Regions from separate parts of the Chromobacterium sp. ATCC 53434 genome, predicted to be linked through region 1. Evidence: riboswitches for the same ligand, from Rfam matches in the RefSeq annotation. Region 1 holds a riboswitch; the other holds the start of a gene.
What was found. A riboswitch is a leader RNA that binds a small molecule or an ion and turns the genes downstream of it on or off. The one in region 1 is predicted to bind glycine.
Positions count from the first base shown of each region.

Region 1 (11,183 bases):
GAGAGGCTGGCCGCGCTGCCGGCCCTGACGATGAGCCGGCCCGACGGCCGCGGCCAATGGCTGCTGCTGGACAATGTCGGTCAGAGCTACACCATTCACCTGGACGCCCCGCGCCTGATGACCGACGACATGATCGTGCTGCTGGAGGCGGCGATCGCCGGCGCCGGCGTCACCGCCCTGCCCGCCAATGTCTGCCACCAGGCGCTGGCCGACGGCCGCCTGCGCCGCATCCTGCCCGAGTACGACTTCCCCTGGGGCATACTGCACGCCGCCTTTCCGACCCGGCGCGGCCTGTCGCCGGCGGTGCGCGCCTTCATAGACTTCGTCGCGGAAGAGTTGATCAGCGAGGAAATGGCCGGCGACTGGCAGCGCGCCGACATTCGCCCGGCATGACATTTGCTTTGCCCTGTGCTTTCCGCCACTGAAACAAAAGACATGTTCACCCTGCGCCCGCTGACCGAGACCGATTCAATCGAACAACTGACGGCCCTGCTGCATCGCGCCTACGCCGGACTCGCGGCGATGGGCCTGCGCTACACCGCAGTCGACCAGAGCGCGGCCGTCACCCGCCGCCGCATAGCCGACGGACTCTGTCTGCTGGCCTGGCGCGAAGACGCGCTGGTCGGCACCATCACGGTGCACCATCCGAAGCCGGCCTCGTCCTGCCCGCAATTCCGCCAGCCGGACGGCGCGGTGCTGATGCAATTCGGCGTCGATCCCGTCTGGCGAGGCTACGGCCTGGGCTCTCAGCTGATGGACGCCGCCGAGGACTGGGCCCGCCGCCAGGGCTACCGCCGCATCCGCCTCGACACCGCCGAGCCGGCCGCCCATCTGGTGGCGCGCTACGCCAAACGCGGCTAACGCGTCGAGGCGCCGCTGCAATGGCCGGACAAGGCCTACGCCAGCGTGGTGATGGTCAAGGAACTGCAGGCGGCCTCCGCGGCTCGAACCCCCACGCGTGCCGGGGCCAGTTGATGGCTGCGCGCCACAGATCGCCGACAGACCGTTCGCATTTATTGCATCGCAGCAAATAACGAGTACAGTGACGGCCATGGCCTGTCGTCGGCCGGCGGCCCGTTCACGGTCGCCCTTCGGCGGCGTTCGTTTTCCGAAGGTCGTCTACAGGCTGCGCGCGTCTTTTCCTACCGTTCAAGAACAAGGGGTTGCAATGTGGTCGACTGCTGCAGTTCAAGGCGGGAAGCTCCCGTTCCCTCAACCGTTGTTTGATTACTGGCTGGATGCCTGCCAGCGCGGCATCCTGTACTGGGACACGCTGTACCGCCGCGGCGCCACCTATCTGGAGCACTGCGAGAGCGGCAAGCCGCCGGTGCTGGTCTTCGAATACCGGATCATCGTCGACGGCCGCGAGCTGCCCGACCCGGCCAACTACGCGCTGGCCGCCATCAAGCCCCCGGCCGGCAGCCCGGCCACCGACCCGGCCAAGCGCCCCTTCGTCGTCATCGATCCGCGCGCCGGCCACGGCCCGGGCATAGGCGGCTTCAAGATGGACAGCGAGATAGGCGTCGCGCTGCAGCAGGGTCATCCCTGCTATTTCGTGATGTTCTTCCCGCAACCAGTCCCCGGCCAGACCATAGAAAGCGTGACCAAGGCCGAGGGACACTTCCTGAAACGCGTCAACGAACTGCATCCGGACAGCGACGGCAAGCCCTTCGTCATCGGCAACTGCCAGGGCGGCTGGGCGCTGGCGATGCTGGCGGCGGTGGCGCCGGACCTGGTCGGCCCGATACTGCTGGCCGGATCGCCGCTATCGTACTGGGCCGGCGTGCGCGGCAAGAACCCGATGCGCTATGCCGGGGGCCTGAACGGCGGCACCTGGGCCGCCTCGCTGGCCGGCGACCTCGGCAACGGCCATTTCGACGGCGCCCATCTGGTCGAGAATTTCGAAAAGCTGGACCCGGCCAACACGCTGTGGAAGAAGTCGTACAACCTCTACGCCAAGGTGGACACCGAGCCGCAGCGCTACCTGGATTTCGAGCGCTGGTGGGGCGGCCACTACCTGCTGAACAAGGCTGAGATGGAGTGGATCACCCAGAAGCTCTTCGTCGGCAACGAGCTGGTCCACGGCAGGATAGCCAGCCACGACGGCAAGGTGCGGGTGGACATGCGCAACATCCGCTCCCCCATCGTGGTGTTCGCCTCCTGGGGCGACAACATCACGCCGCCGCAGCAGGCGCTGAACTGGATCGCCGACCTGTACGACAGCGTCGACGACATCCGCGACAACGAACAGACCATCGTCTACTGCCTGCACAACAAGGTCGGCCACCTCGGCATCTTCGTGTCCGCCGGCGTCGCCAACAAGGAGCACAGCGAATTCGCCAGCGCGCTGGACCTGATAGACGTGCTGGCGCCGGGGCTGTACGAGGCCGTCATCGATGACATCGCCCCGGACGCGCCGGGCCTGGAATACATCGAGGGGCGCTACATCATCCGCTTCGAGGCGCGCGACGTGCCGGATATCCTGGCGCTGGACGACGGCCGCGACGACGAGCGCGCCTTCGAGGTCGTCAAGCGGGTGTCCGAGATCAACCAGGGCGTATACGACCGCTACCTGTCTCCGGCGGTGCGCGCGCTCAGCAACGAGACCAGCGCCCGCCTGCTGCGCGAATGGCATCCGGCCCGGCTGGAGCGGACGCTGATCTCGCCGAAAAACCCGTGGCTGTGGTGGCTGCCGGATCTGGCCGCCAAGGTGCGCGAGCAACGCCGGCCGATAACCGAAGACAATCCGCTGTGGCGCTGGCAGCAGCAGCTGTCCGACTTCGTCGTTCAATCGCTGGACCACTACCGCGATCTGCGCGACGCCGCCCAGGAACAGCTGTTCCACGCCATCTACGAATCGCCTCAACTGGCGACCCTGGTCGGCGTCACGCCCGCCAGCGAACCGCGCAGCCGGGCCCTGGCCTGGGAAAGCCGCGAACTGGCGCGGCTGAAGCGCGAGGCGCTGGATCCGGGCTTTGAACAAGGCACGCTGGCCGACGGCTTCGTGCGGCTGCTGCTCTATGTCAGCAACGGCGGCGGCGTCGTAGACGAGCGGCCGTTCAACGCGATCCGCCGCGTGATGCGCGACGTGCGACACGAGTATCCGCTGACGCTGATGCAGCTGAAGGACATCGTGCGGCGCCAGGTGGCGCTGGTGCGGCTGGACGCGCCGCGCGCGCTGCGCGGCCTCGCCCTGCTGCTGCCCGATCCGCGCCGCCGCCATCAGGCCTGGCTGCTGGCCCGCGACTTGCTGGCGCTGCGCGGCGCCATCGCGCCCATCCACCAGGCGCGGCTGGACGAAGTCGCCTCGGCGCTGGCGCTGCAGACGCCGGCAGCCGCGCCGCCGACAAGCCAGGAGACGGCACCTCCGACGGCCTCCCCGGGCAAGGCGCCGGCCAAGACCGTCAAGCCGGCGAGCCGGCGCAAGGCCGCGGCCAAACCCGCCAAAGCGCAAGCGACATCGGGCGGAAGCGCGGCCAAGGCCGTCAAACCGGCGAGTTCGGCCAAGACGACAGCTGCCAAGCCCGCCGTCTCCGGCAAGGCGCCGGCGGCATCCGACGGCGCCGCGGTCAAGGCGGCCAAACCGGCGACTGGAGCCGTCAAGCCTACGGTCGGGCGCAAGAGCGCCGCCAAGACCGCCGGCGACGCCCAGCCCAAAGCGGCGGCGGCCAAGCCGGCGGCGCCCCGCAAGGGGCCGGCCAAGGTCAATGGCCGCACGCCCGACGGCGCGGCCCAGTCCGTCGCCGGCGAGCCGGACAAGCACTGAAGCCGCTGGGCCGGGGCGACCCGGCCCAGCCCTGCCCGGCATTGACGACTTAAATAGCAAAAGCTAATATGGCCGGCTAACTGCGGGAGAGAGGGGCGCAGCCCCCGCCGAAGACGCAAGCTCCCATAATCGCTCAGGCAAGCCGTACCGCAGTGTTTCATTGAATCAAGCCGATTGGAGAGAGGCTGCCCCGAGCAGCCCACCGAAGGGGCAAGTGGCCGCCGGCCATGCAACTCTCAGGTAAAAGGACAAGGGGAGAGGCTGTTCCGTAGCCCGGAATCCACCCAGGAGTCTGCCTTGTCCCGCGCACCCGCCCCGCGGCGCGCCGGGCTTTTGCCCGCGCCCGGCCCGCAGCCGATTTTCCGCCCCGCCAAGCCGGCGGCGCCCGCAACCGCCATCCGCAAGGACGCCCCGTCATGCTGACCCTGATCTACCTGATCGCCATCACCGCGGAAGCGATGACCGGCGCGCTGGCGGCCGGCCGCCGCCACATGGACATCTTCGGCGTCACCGTCATCGCCTTCCTGACCGCGCTGGGCGGCGGCACCGTGCGCGACATCGTGCTGGGCCGCTACCCGATAGGCTGGACCCAGCACCCGGAATACGTGCTGTTGGTGGTGGCCAGCGGCATCGCCGCCGTGCTGATCTCGCGCTATATGCGCCACCTGAACCGGTTGTTCCTGATCCTGGACGCGTTCGGCCTGGTGGCGTTCACCATCATAGGCTGCGACGTCGCCCTCGGCATGCATTACCACCCGGTCATCGTGGTGATGGCCGGCATGATCACCGGCATCGCCGGCGGCATTCTGCGCGACGTGCTGTGCAACCGCGTCCCCATCGTGTTCCGGCGCGAACTGTACGCCAGCGTGTCGCTGCTGGTGGCCGGGCTGTATCTCGGTCTGAACTGGCTGGGCGCGCAGCACGAATGGAACGTCGTCGCCAGCTTCGCCTTCGGCCTGGCGCTGCGAATGACCGCGCTGTGGCGCGAATGGCGGCTGCCGGTGTTCGCCTACCGCCACGACAACCACTGAACCGGTCTTGCCGCCGGTCCGGCGCCGATGCCATGATGGCCGGATGACGCCCTTTCTTCGCGCACTGGGGCGCGGCGCGGCCATCGCCGCCGCCCTGCCCGCCTGCTATCTGCTGGCCGCCCTGATCCTGGGCCTGCTGCCGGCCAACCGCGACGCGCGCCCCGCCGCCGCCGGCGTGCCGGTGTATCTGGACAGCAACGGCGTGCACACCAGCCTGGTCCTGCCGGCGCAAACCGCCGCCGCCGACTGGAAAGCGCAGTTCCCGCCCGAGCGGCTCCGGCGGTCCGACCGCTTCGGCGGCGCGCCCTATGTCGCCATAGGCTGGGGCAGCCGCGCCTTCTACCTGGAAACGCGGAACTGGTCCGACCTGACCCCGGGCAAGACGCTCGCCGCGCTGGCCTATGATCGTTCCGTGCTGCACGTGGAATACCTGTGGCAAGCACCGGCAAACGCCGGCCTGCTGCTGCTGGCGCCGGACCAATACGCGCGCCTCGCCGATTTCGTCCGCCGCAGCGCGGCGACCGATGCCGCCGGCCTCCCCCGCTGGCTGCCCGGCCGCCATTACGACGACAACGACGCCTTCTACCAGGCCATGGGCCGCTACACGCCTATCCAAACCTGCAACCAGTGGGTCCGCGACGCGCTGGACGCGGCCGGCGCGCGCACGGCGCTGTGGGCGCCGTTCAGCCAGCCGCTGTTCTGGCATATCGGCCACTGAGCCCCATCGCTCTCGATTTGCCCCGCATGCCGGGCAACACATAAACCAATAATGCTATTATCATATAAAATAGTGAAGTAAAAATCCGCCCGATGGCGGCCAACCCAGAACAGGAGCCGCCATGAGCAAGCCGCTGGCTGTCGCCGCCCCCTCTCCCCTCATCCGCCCCGCGTCCCCGCGCCGCACCTTGATTGCCGTCGCGCTGGGCAACTGGCTGGAACTGTACGACTTCACTGTGTTCAGCTTCTTCGCCATGCTGATAGGCAAGCTGTACTTCCCATCCGACAGCGAGTACGGCTCACTGCTGATGGCGCTGGCCACCTTCGGCATCGGCTTCGTGGTGCGCCCGTTGGGCGGCCTGGCGATAGGCCGCATCGCCGATCGCTCGGGCCGCAAGCCGGCGCTGACGCTGACCATCTGGCTGATGGCCGCCGGCACCGCGCTGATCGGCCTCGCCCCCACCCATGCCGACATCGGCGTGGCGGCGCCGCTGCTGATCGTCGCCGGACGCCTGCTGCAGGGTTTCGCCGCCGGCGGCGAGATCGGCGCCTCGACCAGCTATCTGATGGAGTTCGCCCCGAAAAGCCGGCGCGGCTTCATGGTCAGCTGGCAGACCGCCACCCAGGGCGCCGCGGTGCTGGTCGGCGCCGCCAGCGGCGCGCTGCTGACCGCGCTGCTGACCGTCGACGCGCTGGAAAGCTGGGGCTGGCGGCTGCCGTTTCTGTTCGGCCTGCTGATCGGTCCGCTCGGACTGTATATCCGCGGCCAGCTAGACGAGACCCATCGTCCCGAAGCCAGCCGCCAGCCCGGCCTGCTGCGGCTGGCGAGCAAACACCGGCGCACGCTGCTGCTAGGCAGCATGCTGGTGATGGGCATGTCGGCCAATACCTATGTGATCGCCAACTACATGCCGTCCTATCTGAGCAAGGTGCTGCACATGCCCCCATCATCCGCGCTGCTCAGCGGCTGCGCCGCCGGCCTGATGATGTTGCTGGCGTCGCCGCCCGCCGGCTGGCTGGCCGACCGCCTGCGCCGCCGCAAACCGTTGCTGCTGGCCGTCAACACCTTGTTGCTGTTGCTGACCCTGCCCTGTTTCGCCCTGCTGCTGGGCGAGCCGACCCTGCGCAACGCGCTGCTGCTGGCGACGCTGCTGACCACCATCCTCGCGCTGGGCTGCCCGGCCGGCTTCCTGCTGGTGATGGAGGCCCTGCCCCGCCATGGCCGAGCCACCGGGCTGGCCGTGGTCTACGCCTGCGGCGTCACCGTGTTCGGCGGTTTCGCCCAGTTCATCGTCACCTGGCTGATCAGCGTCAGCGGCGATCCGCTGGCGCCGGCCTGGTACGCGATGGCTTGCACCGGCCTCAGCCTGCTGGCGCTAATATTGTTCCACGAACGCCCGGCCGCCGAAGCCGACTGAGTCCGGCCCAAGCAAAACGGCCGCTCAGGGAGCGGCCGTCCTGTCCCCGCCGCGCCGTTATTTCGGCAGCTGGCTCCAGGGCACGGTGACGTTCTGCCCGGACTGGCCGTAGAAGGTCACCGTCTGCTTGACTTCATCGACGGTGATCTTCCACAGGTAACGCCCGCCCTTCAATTCCTGCTCGACATATTTGCCGGTCGACGGCTGGTAACCCACCAGGCCGAAGGAATACCGGTTGTCGATATAGGAGTACGCCCAGTAATTCAGGCCGTTGTAGTTGACGATATTGCAGGTGCTGCTTTCTCCGTCCGGCGTCGGCGAGTTCGGCCCTGTCATGAAGGCCACCTTCAGGCCGGATGGAATCGGCGGATGGGTGCTGACCTGCACCGTCTCGACCACCGGCGCCGACTGCCCGACCGTGATCGGAATGCCGGCGCCGGACCCGGCGCCCTCGGTATACCAGACCACGCCGTTGCCGGCGCCTCCGCTGCCGGCATGCTGGGCGCCGCCGTTGACGTTGAAAGCGAAACTCCACGGCCCGCCCCAGTTGATGCCCACCGCCATCACCTCATAGTCGCCGGCCGGCAGATTGACCGAATAGGTGCTGTTCAGCGGTCCGTTGACGCCGTTCTGCACCGCCGGCTCGACGTAGTTGCCGGTTCCGATGTTGACATTCACGTTGACCGCATTGCCGCTGCCGCTCTGGATATGGGCCAGCTGGTAGCTGGCGCCCCATTGATAGGCGATGATGTACAGCTCGTTGTCGCTGGCCGTGATGCGCAGGGTATTCGAAGACATGAGTTCCTCCCAAGCCGGAACAGGCCTGAACCGGATCCGGACATATCAAAAGAAAATCGGGACGAGACTGCCGGGGACGGAAAGCCGCTGCGGCGCGTCGGCGCCATGCGGTCCCGCTCGGGGAAGTATTCGAGCATGCTTGCATGCCTAGCTGTTTTATATGCCGCCGCCGTGGAAAATCATTCCGAACAAATACCTAGAGCGAACAATACGCTCATGAATCGATAAAAGGTTCCCCTCTCGAGGCCACCCCTTAAGACCAGCTGAAATCCGCCCCCGCTCCCGATATGGTCCCTGTGCCGGTCGCAGTCCGGCCAAGCCTAAAACCAGAAAGGAGTCCGTGATGATCAAAGCCGCCATGCCATCGCTGTCCCTCGCCCTGCTCGCCCTCGGCGTCTCCGCCGCCCAGGCCGCCACCGAAACGCAGGACCCGGCCCTGCGCCGGGCCGCCGCGGCCGCGCTCGCGCCGCTGGCACCGCTGGCCAAGGGCGTTCAGCCGGACCCGCTGGTCGAGACGAATCGGGAAAGCCGGGACAAGCAATGGGTGCTGGGTTCGACGACGCAGCCGCTGCCGACCCTGGCCGGCGCCGACGACCGCGTGCCGCTGTCCCGCTTGTTCCTGGCCCGCAAGACAGCAGCCGGCTGGCAGCTGGCGCTGGAAGGCGACACCGGCTTCGCCGAGCTGCTCGCCGCCGCGCCGGCCGACTGGCTGAGCGCGGACGAACGCCGCGCCTGGCTCAGCCAGACCCGGCAGCAGAAACGGCTGGCGCCGGAGGCCACCGGACTCGGTCTGCCATGGCAGGAAGGCGCGGCCTGGAGCCTGACCGGCGGCGCGCACGGCTACAGCGGCGAAAGCCAGCCCTACGACTCGATAGACTTCGCCGGCGGAGACGGCCGGGTGCTGGCGCCGCAAGCCGGCGTGCTCTACAAGAGCTGCCTGCGCGGCGGCAGCGGACTGGTGAAGCTGGTGCACGACAACGGCTACTCGTCCACCTACTACCACATGATCAAGCTGAACACGGTGGCCGACGGCCAGCGCGTCGCCAAGGGCGCCTACCTCGGCACCATAGGCAACGGCCTGCCTTGCGGCGGCAGCACCACCGGCCCGCACGTGCATTTCTCGCTGATCCACCAGGGCCAGGCCGAGCCGGTGAACCGCAAATGGCTGGGCGGCTGGCAGTTCTTCGCCGGCAACCGCGCCTACCAGGGCTACGCGGCGCGCAACGGCAGCCGCGTCAATGTCGGCGGCCGGCTGGTCAACTACGGCGGCGGCGCCGATCCCGCCCCGACGCCGGATGGCGCCAGCGGCACCGCGATGCCGGGCGGCGGCGACAATCGCGTCAATCTGCGCAGCGCCCCCAGCCTCTCCGCCGCCATAGCCGGCAGCGTATCCCGCGGCGAACAGGTGGCCCTGCAATGCCATGTCCGCGGCGAGGCGGTCAGCGGCGTCTGGGGCCGCACCGATATCTGGAACCGCACCGACGGTGGCCAATGGATCAGCGACGGCTTCCTGGACACCGGCAGCAACGCGCCGGTCGTGCCCTTGTGCGCGTCGACCAACCGGCTGTGGTGACCTAGCCGGGATGGCGCGCGGCGGCCATCCGCCCCGCGCCCGCGCGCCGGCGGAGCAGCCAGTACAGCGCCGCCGGCGCCAGCCAGCCGACCAGCCAGGACAGATCGACGCCCAGCAGTCTCGCCGCCGGTCCGGTGAAGAAGGCGCAATCGATGAAAGGCAGTTGCAGCAGCACGCCGGCCAGATAGGCGGTCAGGCCCGGCCAGGCGTAAGCGGGACCGTCGCCGCCGCCCGCCAGCGCCGCCGCATCGGTCCTGGCACCGGACAGCAGGTAGAAATCGACCAGATTCACCGCGCTCCACGGCGTGAAGAAGGCCAGCAGCAACAGCAGGAACGATTTGAACAGCGGCAGGAAGCTGTGCTGCGCCCAGACGGCGACGGCCACCGAGACCAGCACCAGCGCCGCCACCGTCAGCCAGCGCCTCAGCGGACCTATCGCGGCGGACCGGCCGCCGAAGGAGGCGGCGATGGTGCTGACGCACATGAAGCCGCCATACGCGTTCAGCGTGGAAATGGTGATTTTGCCGAAGGCGACGCAGAAGAACAGCGCCGACGCGACGGCGCCGGCGGCGCCCAGACCGACGAAATACGCGACCTCGTGCCCGCGGAAGGCCGCGCCGCCGACGGCGGCCACCAGCACGCCGAGCGACATCGCGATCTGCGCGCCCAGCGCCGAACCCAGCCCTATCGCCAGCGCCACCCGGGCCGGCGGCGTCGCCGACGGCAGATAACGCGAATAGTCCGACACATACGGCGCGAAAGCGATCTGCCACGAGGCGGACAGCGATACCGCGGTGCAGAAGGCGGCCGGATCGAAATGCTGCCTGTCCAGCGCCAGTTGCAGCAGGTCCGCCCTGCCGGCCAGGCGGATGAACAAATACAGAAAGGCCAGCAGGCCGAGCGCGCTGGCCACCCGCCCCAGCCTGTGTATCGCGCGGTAGCCCAGCGCGGCGGCGGCCATCACCGCCAGCGCGAACAGCGCGATGCCGACACGATCGTCGACGCTCAGCAACTGTCCCAGCGCCTGGCCGGACAAGATCATGCCGGTGGCGTTGAAACCCAGATACATCGCGCAGGCCAGCGCCAGCGGCAGCACCGCGCCCCGGACGCCGAACTGCGCGCGGCTGGCCAGCATCTGCGGCAGCCCCAGCCGCGGCCCCTGCGCGCCGTGCAGCGCCATCACCAGGCCGCCGGCGGCCTGCCCCAGGGCCAGGCCTGCGATGGACCACAGCACGTCGCCGCCCAGCACCACCGCCAGCGCGCCGGTGACGACGGCGGTGATCTGCAGATTGGCCGCCAGCCACAAGGTAAACTGGCTGAAAACGCGCCCATGGCGCTCGGTCTCGGGAATGAAGTCTATCGAGCGGCGCTCGGTCAGCGTGGAACGGACGGATGCTTGCGTTGGCATGACGGTTTCTCCTGGCTTCTCCCGGGCGCGGCCGTCTTGGCGCGGCGCGTCCCGTGCCTGCGTCGAACAATCTATACCGTCGACATGGCGTCGGGCAAATCAAAGTCATGCGGCATTGCGGCATCCGGCTGACATGGCGCGCCGCGCGCCCGCCCAGTTTATTCCGGCCCGCGGGCGATGCCCGGCGATATTTGTCCTAACATTTCTTATAAGAACTTTCAGCGCCGGCTCGCAGGATGGAATGCAGTGCATAGACTCACCCTGTCCATAAGCGGACTCAAACGCCAGCTGCTGCACGATCGATACCGGTTGCTGGCCTCGGCGGCCGGACTGTTCCTGATGCTGCTTGGCGCCGGCGTCATCGATGGCTGGCTCTCCCGCTCTCCCGCCCTGATTCCGGAAAACATCCACATGGTGATCTCCACGGCGTTCTGTCTGGCGCTGTACGGCCTCGCGCTGACGCTGGCGCTGT
Region 1 covers NZ_CP025429.1:1,906,354-1,917,536, reverse strand. The annotation lists gene CXB49_RS08615 (LysR substrate-binding domain-containing protein) at 1-393, shown strand, start outside; gene CXB49_RS08610 (GNAT family N-acetyltransferase) at 436-861, shown strand; gene CXB49_RS08605 (DUF3141 domain-containing protein) at 1,220-3,766, shown strand; glycine riboswitch at 3,840-3,926, shown strand; glycine riboswitch at 3,931-4,028, shown strand; gene CXB49_RS08600 (trimeric intracellular cation channel family protein) at 4,183-4,797, shown strand; gene CXB49_RS08595 (TIGR02117 family protein) at 4,841-5,515, shown strand; gene CXB49_RS08590 (MFS transporter) at 5,637-6,932, shown strand; gene CXB49_RS08585 (hypothetical protein) at 6,990-7,730, opposite strand; gene CXB49_RS08580 (M23 family metallopeptidase) at 8,074-9,303, shown strand; gene CXB49_RS08575 (cytosine permease) at 9,305-10,711, opposite strand; gene CXB49_RS08570 (diguanylate cyclase) at 10,958-11,183, shown strand, end outside.

Region 2 (11,183 bases), 970 kb from region 1:
GGCGGTCTCGCTGGCTTGTCCGCCGTCGACGATGCAACCGGGGTCATTGACCATGAAAACCGACACGAACAGATAACCGCCCGGCACCAGCCCATCCATCATCGCCTGCGCCAGCCGATGGCCGGACGCCTCGTCCAGATGATCGAGCGAGGTATTGGCGACAATGACCTGATAGCGCCGCGGCTCGATTTCCAGATTGGCCAGATTGACCACCTTGGCGCTGACGTCGAGCCGGCGTTCGCCCGCCTGCGCGCTCAGCCGCTCCACCGCCTCCGAAGATTCGTCGACGCCGCACATCGAGAAACCGCAGGAAGCCAGGTACAGCGCATTGCGTCCCTGCCCGCAACCCAGGTCCAGCCCGGGTCCGGTGCCCTTCACACCATACTTCTCCAGATAATGCACCAGGAACGGAGACGGCTTGTCTCCATAGAAAGAACCGTTATTGCGATAGTATCCGTCAAAATCTGCAGCACCCATCTCGCTTGCCCCTGCTTTGCCTGCCTGCCAAAACCGGTACCCGCCGACGATGATGCCGAGCCGACTAAGTACCACCACTTATCTAAGTAGTAGTCAGCTTAGGACATTGTGACAATGTTGATATTTTTAAGAAGGCCAAATTTATGCAGATGCTGGCTATCCAGGCTGCCAAATGCGGGAAAGAGGCTAAGTATTAATACCTATCTCGATAGGGAGTTAAGTATTAATACTTATCCAATTTGGAAATAACAATATGCCGTCACGCCCGGCATCGGCCCCGCTATCGATGGCCGGCGCCTGCGGCAAAAAAAACGCCCCGCAGGCTATGCGGGGCGCGGTGTCGCCGACACAGCTTACTGGTAAGCGTCCATGCCGGGGCAACTGCACACCACGTTGCGGTCGCCATAGACATCGTCGATGCGGTTCACGCTCGGCCAGAACTTGTTCTCCAGCACATAGGGCAGCGGGAACAGACCCTGCTCGCGGCTGTACGGACGACTCCAGTCGCCAGCGATGTCGGCCTTGCTGTGCGGCGCGTTGCAGAGCGGGTTGTTGTCCGCCGGCCACGCGCCGTCCTGCACCTGGGCGATCTCGGCGCGAATGGCCGCCATCGCGGCGATGAAGCGGTCCAGCTCGGCCTTGGGCTCCGATTCGGTCGGCTCTATCATCAGCGTGCCCGGCACCGGGAAGCTCATCGTCGGCGCGTGGAAGCCATAGTCCATCAGACGCTTGGCCACATCGACTTCGGTCACGCCGGAAGCCGCCTTCAGCGGGCGCAGATCGATGATGCACTCATGCGCGACGCGGCCATTGGCGCCGGTGTACAGCACCGGGAAGTGCTCGGCCAGACGGGTGGCCAGGTAGTTGGCCGACAACAGCGCGTTCTCGGTGGCCTGCTTCATGCCCTCGGCGCCCATCATCGCGATATACATATAGGAGATCGGCAGGATGGATGCGGAGCCGAACGGCGCGGCGGACACCGCGGTCTGGCCTTCCACCGCGCCCGGCACCGGCGCCACCACATGGTTGGCGATGAACGGCGCCAAATGGGCCTTCAGGCCGATCGGGCCCATGCCGGGGCCGCCGCCGCCGTGCGGGATGCAGAAGGTCTTGTGCAGATTCATGTGCGACACGTCGGCGCCGATGTCGGCCGGACGGGTCAGGCCCACCTGGGCGTTCAGGTTGGCGCCGTCCATGTAGACCTGGCCGCCGTGCGCGTGGACGATCTCGCAGATCTCTTTGATGCCCTGCTCGAACACGCCGTGGGTGGATGGATAGGTGATCATCAGCGCCGCCAGATTGGCGGCGTGCTGCTCGGCCTTGGCCTTCAGATCGGCGACGTCGACGTTGCCGGCGTCGTCGCACTTCACCACCACCACCTGCATATTCATCATCTGCGCGGTGGCCGGATTGGTGCCGTGCGCCGATTGCGGGATCAGGCAGATGTCGCGGTGCCCCTCTCCGCGCGACTCGTGGTAACGGCTGATCGCCAGCAGGCCGGCGTACTCGCCCTGGGCGCCGGAGTTCGGCTGCATCGAGATCGCATCGAAGCCGGTGATCGCCTTCAACTGCGTCTGCAGACCCTCGATCAGCTGCAGATAGCCGACCGTCTGCTCGCGCGGCGCGAACGGGTGCATATTGGCGAATTCCGGCCAGGTGATCGGAATCATCTCGCTGGTGGCGTTCAGCTTCATCGTGCAGCTGCCCAGCGAGATCATCGAGTGGTTCATCGCCAGATCGCGGTTTTCCAGCTTCTTCATATAGCGCAGCATCTCGTGCTCGCTATGGTGGGTGTTGAACACCGGGTGGCTCAGGATGGCCGATTCGCGCTTGAGCGCTGCCGGAATCGCGTCCTGGGCGGCGGCGTCAAGCTGGGCCAGGTCGGCCGGCTTGCCGGTGAACAGCTCGATCAGCCGGGACAGGTCGGCTTCGGTGGCCGCTTCGTGGAAGGCCACGCCCAACACGGTCTTGCCGGCGCGGCGCAGATTGTAGCCGGCGGCCAGCGCGGCGGCGTAGATGGCGTCGGCCTTGGCCGCGTCCACCTGCACGGTGTCGAAGAAGCGGTCGAAGACCAGCTTGCCGCCTGCTTCCTTCACCGCGTGGGCGAAGATCGCCGCCAGACGGTGGATGCGGGCGGCGATGCGCTTGACGCCCTCTGCGCCGTGGTAGACGGCGTACAGGCCGGCGATATTCGCCAACAATACCTGGCTGGTACAGATGTTGGAGTTGGCCTTCTCGCGGCGGATGTGCTGTTCGCGGGTCTGCAGCGCCATCCGCAGCGCGGTCTTGCCCTTGGCGTCGATGGACACGCCGATGATGCGGCCCGGCGCCGAGCGCTTCATCTCGTCGCGGAACGCGAAGTAGGCGGCGTGCGGACCGCCGAAGCCCATCGGCACGCCGAAGCGCTGGGTATTGCCCAGCGCGATGTCGGCGCCCATCTCGGCCGGCGACTTCAGCGCCACCAGCGCCATCACGTCGGCGGCGACGGCGACGACGCCGCCCTTGGCCTTGATCGCGGCGATGTGCGGAGTCAGATCGATCAGGTCGCCGGCCTCGCCCGGATACTGGAACAGCGCGCCGAAATAGTCGCCGTTGCCGGCCTCCTCCGGGTGGCCCGACACCAGCTCGAAACCGAAGTACTTGGCGCGGGTCTTCATCACGTCCAGCGTCTGCGGCAGCACGCGGCTGTCGACGAAGAAGCTGACGGATTTGGACTTGGACACGCGTTTCGCCATCGCCATCGCCTCGGCGGCGGCGGTGGCCTCGTCCAGCAAGGACGCGTTGGCCATTTCCAGGCCGGTCAGGTCTATCACCATCTGCTGGAAGTTCAACAACGCCTCCAGCCGGCCCTGGGCGATCTCAGCCTGGTACGGCGTGTAAGCGGTATACCAGCCCGGGTTTTCCAGCACATTGCGCAGGATGACGGTGGGCGTCAGCACCGGGTAGTAACCCAGGCCGATAAAGGATTTGTTGACGATGTTCTTGGACGCCACGGCCTTCAGCGCGGCCAGCGCCTCGGCTTCCGGCTGCGGCGCCGGCAGGTCCAGCCGGCGGTTCAGGCGGATGTCGGCCGGCAGCGTCTGGTCGACCAGCGCGTCTATCGACGGCACGCCGACGGCGGCCAGCATCTCGGCGCGCTCGGCGTCTGACGGCCCGATGTGGCGGGCGATGAATTCGTGGCGATTGAAGAGTTCGGAGAGCGACATGCTTGGGACTTTCTTCGTTGCGGCGGCCTAGACGAGGCCGCGCCGGAAAAAACAACGCCCCGGCGTCTTGCGACGGCGGGGCGGTCAGGCTATCAGGCGCCGATTTCCTTGGCGTAGGCGGCGGCGTCCATCAGGCCGTCGAGATCCGCGGCCTTGGCCGGCTTGATCCTGAAGAACCAGCCGTCGCCGTACGGGTCGGTGTTGGCCAGTTCCGGCTCGCCTTCCAGCTCCTCGTTGACGGCCAGCACTTCGCCTGCGATCGGACAGTAGACGTCGGAAGCGGCCTTCACCGACTCCACCACGCCGGCCTGCTCATCGCGGGCCAGCACGGCGCCGACCTTGGGCAGCTCGACGAAGACGATGTCGCCCAGCAGCTGCTGCGCGTGCTCGGTGATGCCGACGGTGACGGAGCCGTCGGCTTCCAGGCGCAGCCATTCGTGGCTGTCGACGTATTTCAGTTCGGCGGGGATATTGCTCATCTCGGTTTTCTCCAGTCCTAGCTATGATCGGGATGGCGGCGCCTCGGCGCCGGCCGGTTTATTCGAATACTTTCTTGCCGTTGCGCACGAAAGGCATCTTGACCACGCGGACATCGGTCAGCGCGCCGCGCAGGTCCACCTGGGCGGTGGCGCCGGTGGCGGCCGGCACGCGGGCGATGGCGATCGAGTGTTTCAGCGTCGGCGAGAAGGTGCCGCTGGTGATCACGCCTTCGCCCACGCCATCCACCACCACCTTCAGGCCCTCGCGCAGCACGCCGCGGCCTTCCAGCACCAGGCCCACCTGCTTCATCTTCACGCCGGCGGCCTTCTGAGCTTCCAGCGCCTCTCGGCCGTTGAACTTGCGCTCGGCCGGCTCCCAGGCGATGGTCCAGCCCATGCCGGCTTCCAGCGGCGACACGGTCTCGTCCATGTCGTGGCCGTACAGATTCATGCCGGCCTCCAGGCGCAGCGTGTCGCGCGCGCCCAGGCCGATGGGCGCGACGCCGGCGGCTTGCAATTGATTGAAGAAGGAAATGGCCTGATCGGCCGGCACCATGATTTCCAGGCCGTCCTCGCCGGTGTAGCCGGTGCGGGCATAGAACCATTCGCCCTGCGGCAGGCCCTGGAACACTTTCAGCGCGCCGATGGCGTCGGCCAGTTCCGGTTTGACGGCACAGACTTTTTCAATGGCCCGGGGACCCTGCACCGCCAGCATCGCCAGATCGCGGCGCACTTTCAGCGCCACGTCGAGGCCGGCCTTCTGGCCCTCCATCCAGGCCAGGTCCTTGTCGGTGGTGCCGGCGTTGACCACCATGCGGTAGCCATAGGACGTCAGATAAACGATCAGGTCGTCGACGACGGTACCTTCCGGGGTCAGCATGCCGGAATACAGCGCCTTGCCCTCGAAGCCGAGCTTGGCCACGTCGTTGGAGATCAGTTTTTGCAGCCAGGATTTGGCGTCGGAGCCGGTGATGTCGACCACCGTCATATGGGAAACGTCGAACATGCCGGCGTCGCTGCGGACGATTTCGTGTTCTTTCAGCTGGGAACCGTAGTGGATGGGCATTTCCCAACCGGCGAAATCAACCATCTTGGCGCCGGCGGCGAGGTGGGCTTCAAACAGCGGAGTACGTTTCGGAGCCGTCATGGCGCGCGTCCTTCGAGAAAAGTGTGGATAGCCTCATCAACCACACCCCTCTGTCCCGGCACCTGAGATTTTCCGGCCGTATAAGCCGTTAGCCCCTTCGGTGGGCGCCGTGGCGGCGCCGCTCTCCAGATTGCGCGAACCGGCTGCCGCCGGCCCGATGATACAGTCCTTTTGCCTGAGCGATTGCGGGTGCGCTTGCGCCTTCGGCGGCGGCCAGCAAGCCGCTCTCTCCTGTATGATTCGGCGATTATGGTGGCAGTCGCGCAGGCTTGGCAAGCCGTTATTATTTCTACTTAAAACGATATGAGAAAATGTTTTTCAAGGAAAAAATACGCTCAAAATTTACATTCGAAATCATTCGAAAACGAAAAAAGCACAGCATAAAAGCTGTGCTTTTTTTGGCTCGCTACCACGGCTAGCCCGCCGCGTGCCGCTCCTTCAACTGCCAGACATAGATAGGCAGGCCCAGCAGCAAGAGCAGCATGCCCCACATCACGATGTCGGCGCCGGAGCCGTACAGCGCCCACAGCGAGTAGACGAAGCCGATGCCGGCGAAGAAACCGGGCGCCACGAAATCGCGCGCGGAGAACTCCTTGCCGCGCATCAGCATGATGGCGATCAGCGCCATCGAGCAGAAGGCGTACGGCAGCAGCGTGGTGGCGGTGGCCAACAGGATGATGAATTCGAAGATCTTGACGCCGCTGTCGCCGCCGGCGTACTTCATCGCCATCAGCACGGTGACCAGGCCGCTGGACAGCAAGAGGCCGAAGATGGGCACGCCGGCCGCGTTGCGCTGGCCGAAACGGCTGGGGAACAGGCCGTCCTTGGCCGCCGCCGCCGGCACATGCGCCTGCATCAGGCTCCAGCCGTTCAGCGCGCCGAAGCAGGACACCACCGCGCCGAAGCCGACCGCCCAATAGCCCCAGTCGCCCCACATCAGCCGCGCGGCGTCGGCGAACGGTGCCTGGGAGGCCGCCAGCACGTCGGCCGGCATCAAGCCCATCAACGATACCGTGGACAGGATGTAGAGCACGGTGGCCAGCAGCGTGCCGATCACGGTGGCGCGCGGGATGGTCTTCTCCGGTTCCACCACGTCGCCGGCCGGCACCGAGGCCGACTCCAGTCCCAGGAAGGCCCACAGCGTCAGCGCCATCGTCGCCGACAGCGAGGACAGCAGCGGCTTGTGGTGCGGATTGAACGCCAGATTGTCCGGCTGGAAATGGAAGAAGCCGATAAAGGTGACCGCCGCCAGCGGCAGCAATTTCAGCAATGTGGTCACCACCGCGACCATGCCGGAGCTGCGCGCGCCGCGGCTGTTGATCCAGGTGACGATCCAGATCAGGCCGATGGCGACGGCGCCGGCCAGCGGCTCGTCATGGCCCAGCGCCGGAAAGAAGACCTGCATATAACTGGTGGCGGCCACGGCCAGCGCGGCATTGCCGGCCCACAGCGCGATCCAGTAGCCCCAGGCTATCCAGAAACCGGCGAAATCGCCGAAGCCGGCGTGAATGTAGGCGTACGGACCGCCTTCGCGCGGCAGGATGGCCGACAGGCGGGCAAACACCAGCGCCAGGCAGATGGCGCCGCCGGAGGTCAAGAGCCAGCCCAGCATCGATACGCCGCCGAACGGCGCCAGCGAAGCCGGCAGCAAAAACACGCCGGAACCTATCATATTGCCCACTACCAGGGCGGTGCACATCCAGACTCCGAGCGAGCCTTTATTGTGGGTGGAACGGTTTTCGCTCAAACCTGATTCTCCGTCGCGAACGAAAGCATCGCGCGCCAGGCGGCCGGGCCTGGCGTCAAACATGCGGGAAGTGGCAAACAGCGCCAGCCGGCTCGCGCCGCTGGCTTCACGATAGACGAAACCGGAACATCCGGCCGGCCGGCGGCGCTTGGCGCCTGCTGCCGCGTCGAAAAAAAGGGCGCATTAAAACACAGTTTTGACGTAAAAACATGTCGCATCGGCGATTTTTTTTAAAAAAAATCGTGCGGCGCCAGCAACTTATGCCATTCAGCTTGCGGATGGAATCAATCGGACGCCGCCAGCAGCGGACCGCGCGGCACGCGGGACAGCGACCAGTTGGCGACGGCCCAGCGCCACAGCTCGGCCAGATCGCCGCACTCGGCCGGCGGCGCGTGCCCCAGCCGCGCCAGCGCGCCGCGCAGGCAGCGCGCGGCGTCGTCTACGCCTATCGCCGGCGCCAGCGTCTGCTTGGACAGTTTTTCGCCGGCGGCATTGGTCAGCACCGGCAGATGGCAATAGCCCGGCGCTTCCCGGCCCAGCGCGTCGTAGACGGCGAGCTGCCTCGGCGTCGACACCAGAAGGTCGGCGCCGCGGACGATGTCGGTGACGCCCTGCTCGGCGTCGTCGACCACCACCGCCAGCTGATAGGCCCAGAAGCCGTCGGCGCGCAGCAGCACGAAATCGCCGATGTCGCGCGCCAGGTTCTGGCCATACTCGCCCTGCAGCCGGTCGCGCAGCACGCGCTCCCCCTCCCCGACCCGCAAGCGCCAGGCCCGGCCTGCGCGGCCATCCGGGCAGCCGTTGCGGCAGGTTCCCGGATAGACATGGCCGTCCAGCCCGCGCCGAGCGCGCTCGGCGATCTCCTTGCGGGTGCAGCAACAGCCATAGGCATGGCCGGCATCGATCAAACGGTTCAACGCTTCGCGGTACAGTGGATGGCGCCGGCTCTGGTAAACCACCTCGCCATCCCACTCGAAGCCGAAGGCCTCCAGCGTGCGCAGGATGTCGGCGGCTGCGCCGGGCACTTCGCGCGGCGGATCCAGGTCCTCCATCCGCAGCAGCCACTGGCCCCCGCGGCTGCGCGCTTCCAGATAGCTGCCGACGGCGGTGCTGAGCGAGCCTGCGTGCAACAGGCCGGTGGGACTGGGCGCGAAACGGCCCCGGTACGAGGGATAAGACATCGGGTTCAAGGCTGCCGAATCCGACGGAATCGGCGAATTGCCGCTAAAATGACGGTAATCCCGAACCACGATCCAGCTTTAGAAGGGTAGACGAATGACGTACGTTGTAACCGATGCCTGTATCAAATGCAAATACACCGACTGCGTGGAAGTCTGCCCGGTGGATTGCTTCCGGGAAGGCCCGAACTTCCTGGTGATAGACCCGGACGAGTGCATAGACTGCTCCTTGTGCGTGCCGGAATGCCCGATAGGCGCCATCTATTCCGAAGACGACGTGCCCAAGGGACAGGAAGGCTTCCTCGAGCTCAACGCCGAGTTGGCGAAGAACTGGCCCAGCATCGTCGAGCGCGTTGATCCGCTGCCGGACCACGCCGACTGGGCCGAGGTCAAGGACAAGCTGAAGTATCTGGAGCGCTAGCGGCCGCGCCTCCGTCCGGTCGGCGTCGGCGCGCCCTGGCTCGGCGTTCGCGGCCCTCATTGGCAGCGGAACACCGCCCGGCTGCGCTCGGCGTCCCGTTTTTCCACCTGCAGCAAGACGGCGTGCCTGCCGGAGACGCCGCACGCGACATCGGCGCGCTTGCCGGCTTCGGACAGCTCGCCGCCGTAGACGTGGGCATATTCGTACACCAGCCGCTGCTCGGAAACCTCGACCGGCCGCACCGTCTCGCCCGGCGTGACGAAAGCGACGCCGTGCATGGCGCAGCCGCCGATGCAGCCGGCCGCCAGGCCCGCCAGCGCGCGGCGCTTCGACGCGGAAAATCCCGCCATTGCCCCCTCCTCCGGCGCCAGCGCGCCTTGGCTAAATAAACAAATCGATATCACCGGTCTTGGCGCCCTCGTTCTGCTCCAGGATGCGGCCGCGATAAGGCATCTCCTCCTTGATCGCGCCGCTGCTGCGCTTGAGCTTCTTGATCAGCACCTTGCCGGTGTTGGTGAAAAAATAGACCTTGCGCGCGCAATCGCCCAACAGGTCCTCGGCCAGGACGGGAATCTGTTCGTTGGCCAGATAGCCGCGAATGAAGTGGGTGTTGCGCTCGCCAACGTTGACCACCGTCATGCCGTCCAGCACATTGCCGGCGCCGAAGATCTTGGCCTCCAGTCTATGCCGCATCGCGCCGAGCTTCTGCATGTCGGTGATCAGCAACTCCATCGCGTTGACGCCAAAGCGGGCGGCGGAAGCGCCGGAGCCCAGGTCGAGCGAGCCTTCCGGCAGCAGGAAATGATTCATGCCGGCCACGCCGGACAGCCGGTCGCTCAGGCAGACCGCCACGCACGAACCCAGCAGCGTCACCAACAAGCGTGGCTGATCAGTCGCGTGGAACTCGCCGGGAAACACCTTGACCGCCGTCATCTGGAAATGCTTGTCGAAATACTGGTGGCTGTTCGGCATGCCTGCATCGCTCATGGGCCCACCCTTTCCGCCTGGCTCTGCAGGCATTCGACCACCTTGGCCGCCAATCTGCCCAGCGGATGGACATGCATCACCGCGCCCAGCCGGAACGCCTCGCGAGGCATGCCGTACACCACGCAGCTGGCCTCGTCCTGGCCAAAGGTCAGCGCCCCGGCATTGCGCATCCTCAGCATGCCCTCGGCGCCGTCCCGTCCCATTCCGGTCAGGATCACGCCGATGGCGTCCTTGCCCAGATGGTCGGCGGCGGAGTCGAACAAGGGGTCCACCGCCGGGCGATGGCGGTTGACCGGCTCTCCCTGGTCCAGCGCGATCAGATAGGCGCCGGCGCTTCCCGGCCTGACCCGCATATGCGAATGCCCCGGCGCGATATAGGCGACCCCGGCCCGGACCGGCTCGCCGTCTTCCGCCTCCTTCACCCGCATCGGACACAGCTTGTCCAGCCGCGCGGCGAAGGTGAAGGTGAAATGCTCCGGCATGTGCTGGACGATCAGGATAGGCGGGCCGTCGGCCGGCATGCCGGACAGGAAGTCCTTGATCGCCTCGGTGCCGCCGGTGGAGGCGCCGACGAACACCATCGCGTTGCGCCGCCAGCCCGCGCTGACGACGACGCGCCCGGCCGGTGGCGGCTGGCGGAAACGCTGCGGCTGGCGCAGTCGGGCCGCCGCCGCCATTCTCAGCTTGTCGCGGATCTCGTCGGCATATTCCTGCATGCGCCGCGACACGTCCTCGCTGGGCTTGTGCACGAAATCGACCGCGCCGATCTCCAGCGCCGCCAGCGCGGTCTCGGAACCGGTCTCGGTCAGCGACGAGATCATCAGCACCGGGGTCGGTTTCAGCCTCATCAACCGGCGCAGAAATTCCAGGCCGTCCATCCGCGGCATCTCGACATCCAGCGTCACCACGTCCGGGCTGGTCTCGCGTATGCGCTCGCGGGCGATCAGCGGATCGGAGGCGGTCGCCACCACCTCCATGTCCGGCGCCTCGTTGACGATGGTGGTCAGCAGATTGCGTATCAGCGCCGAATCGTCGACCACCACCACCCGGATCTTCCTCTGCTCCGCCATCGCCACTACTCCCCGCCGCCGTCGCGGGCCAGGCGGTAGGCCGTCCGGCCGCAGGCGGCGAAGGCGTCGGTCAAATGCATGATGTTCTCCGAATGCCCGAGCAGCAGCATCCCGTCAGGCTTCAGGCGCGTTTCCATCTTGGCCAGTATTTCCGCCTGGGTGGCGCGATCGAAATAGATCAGCACATTGCGGCAGAAGATCACGTCGAACACGCCGATGTCGGGCCAGACCGGCGCCACCAGATTGAACTGGAAGAACGACAAGGCGTTGCGCACCTTGGCCTTCAGCCTGACCTTGCCCTCGTTGCCGCCGGTTCCGCGGTCGAAATAACGCCGCAGCAGCGGAGCCGGCACTTTTTCGACCCGCTCGAGGCCGTAGACGCCGCGCGCCGCGTGCTGCAGCACATTGGTGTCGATATCGGACGCCGCCAGTTCGAAATCGCCGCCGCCGGGTTCGTTCCAGACCTCCAGC
Region 2 covers NZ_CP025429.1:935,807-946,989, reverse strand. The annotation lists gene CXB49_RS04430 (bifunctional 2-polyprenyl-6-hydroxyphenol methylase/3-demethylubiquinol 3-O-methyltransferase UbiG) at 1-477, opposite strand, end outside; gene gcvP (aminomethyl-transferring glycine dehydrogenase) at 831-3,683, opposite strand; gene gcvH (glycine cleavage system protein GcvH) at 3,776-4,162, opposite strand; gene gcvT (glycine cleavage system aminomethyltransferase GcvT) at 4,221-5,309, opposite strand; glycine riboswitch at 5,350-5,448, opposite strand; glycine riboswitch at 5,463-5,553, opposite strand; gene CXB49_RS04410 (amino acid permease) at 5,725-7,008, opposite strand; gene gluQRS (tRNA glutamyl-Q(34) synthetase GluQRS) at 7,341-8,237, opposite strand; gene fdxA (ferredoxin FdxA) at 8,332-8,655, shown strand; gene CXB49_RS04395 (hypothetical protein) at 8,712-9,005, opposite strand; gene cheD (chemoreceptor glutamine deamidase CheD) at 9,037-9,642, opposite strand; gene CXB49_RS04385 (chemotaxis response regulator protein-glutamate methylesterase) at 9,639-10,712, opposite strand; gene CXB49_RS04380 (protein-glutamate O-methyltransferase CheR) at 10,718-11,183, opposite strand, start outside.
Region 2: linked by a shared signal. The riboswitch ahead of gcvT (glycine cleavage system aminomethyltransferase GcvT) and the one ahead of CXB49_RS08600 (trimeric intracellular cation channel family protein) in region 1 are both predicted to bind glycine.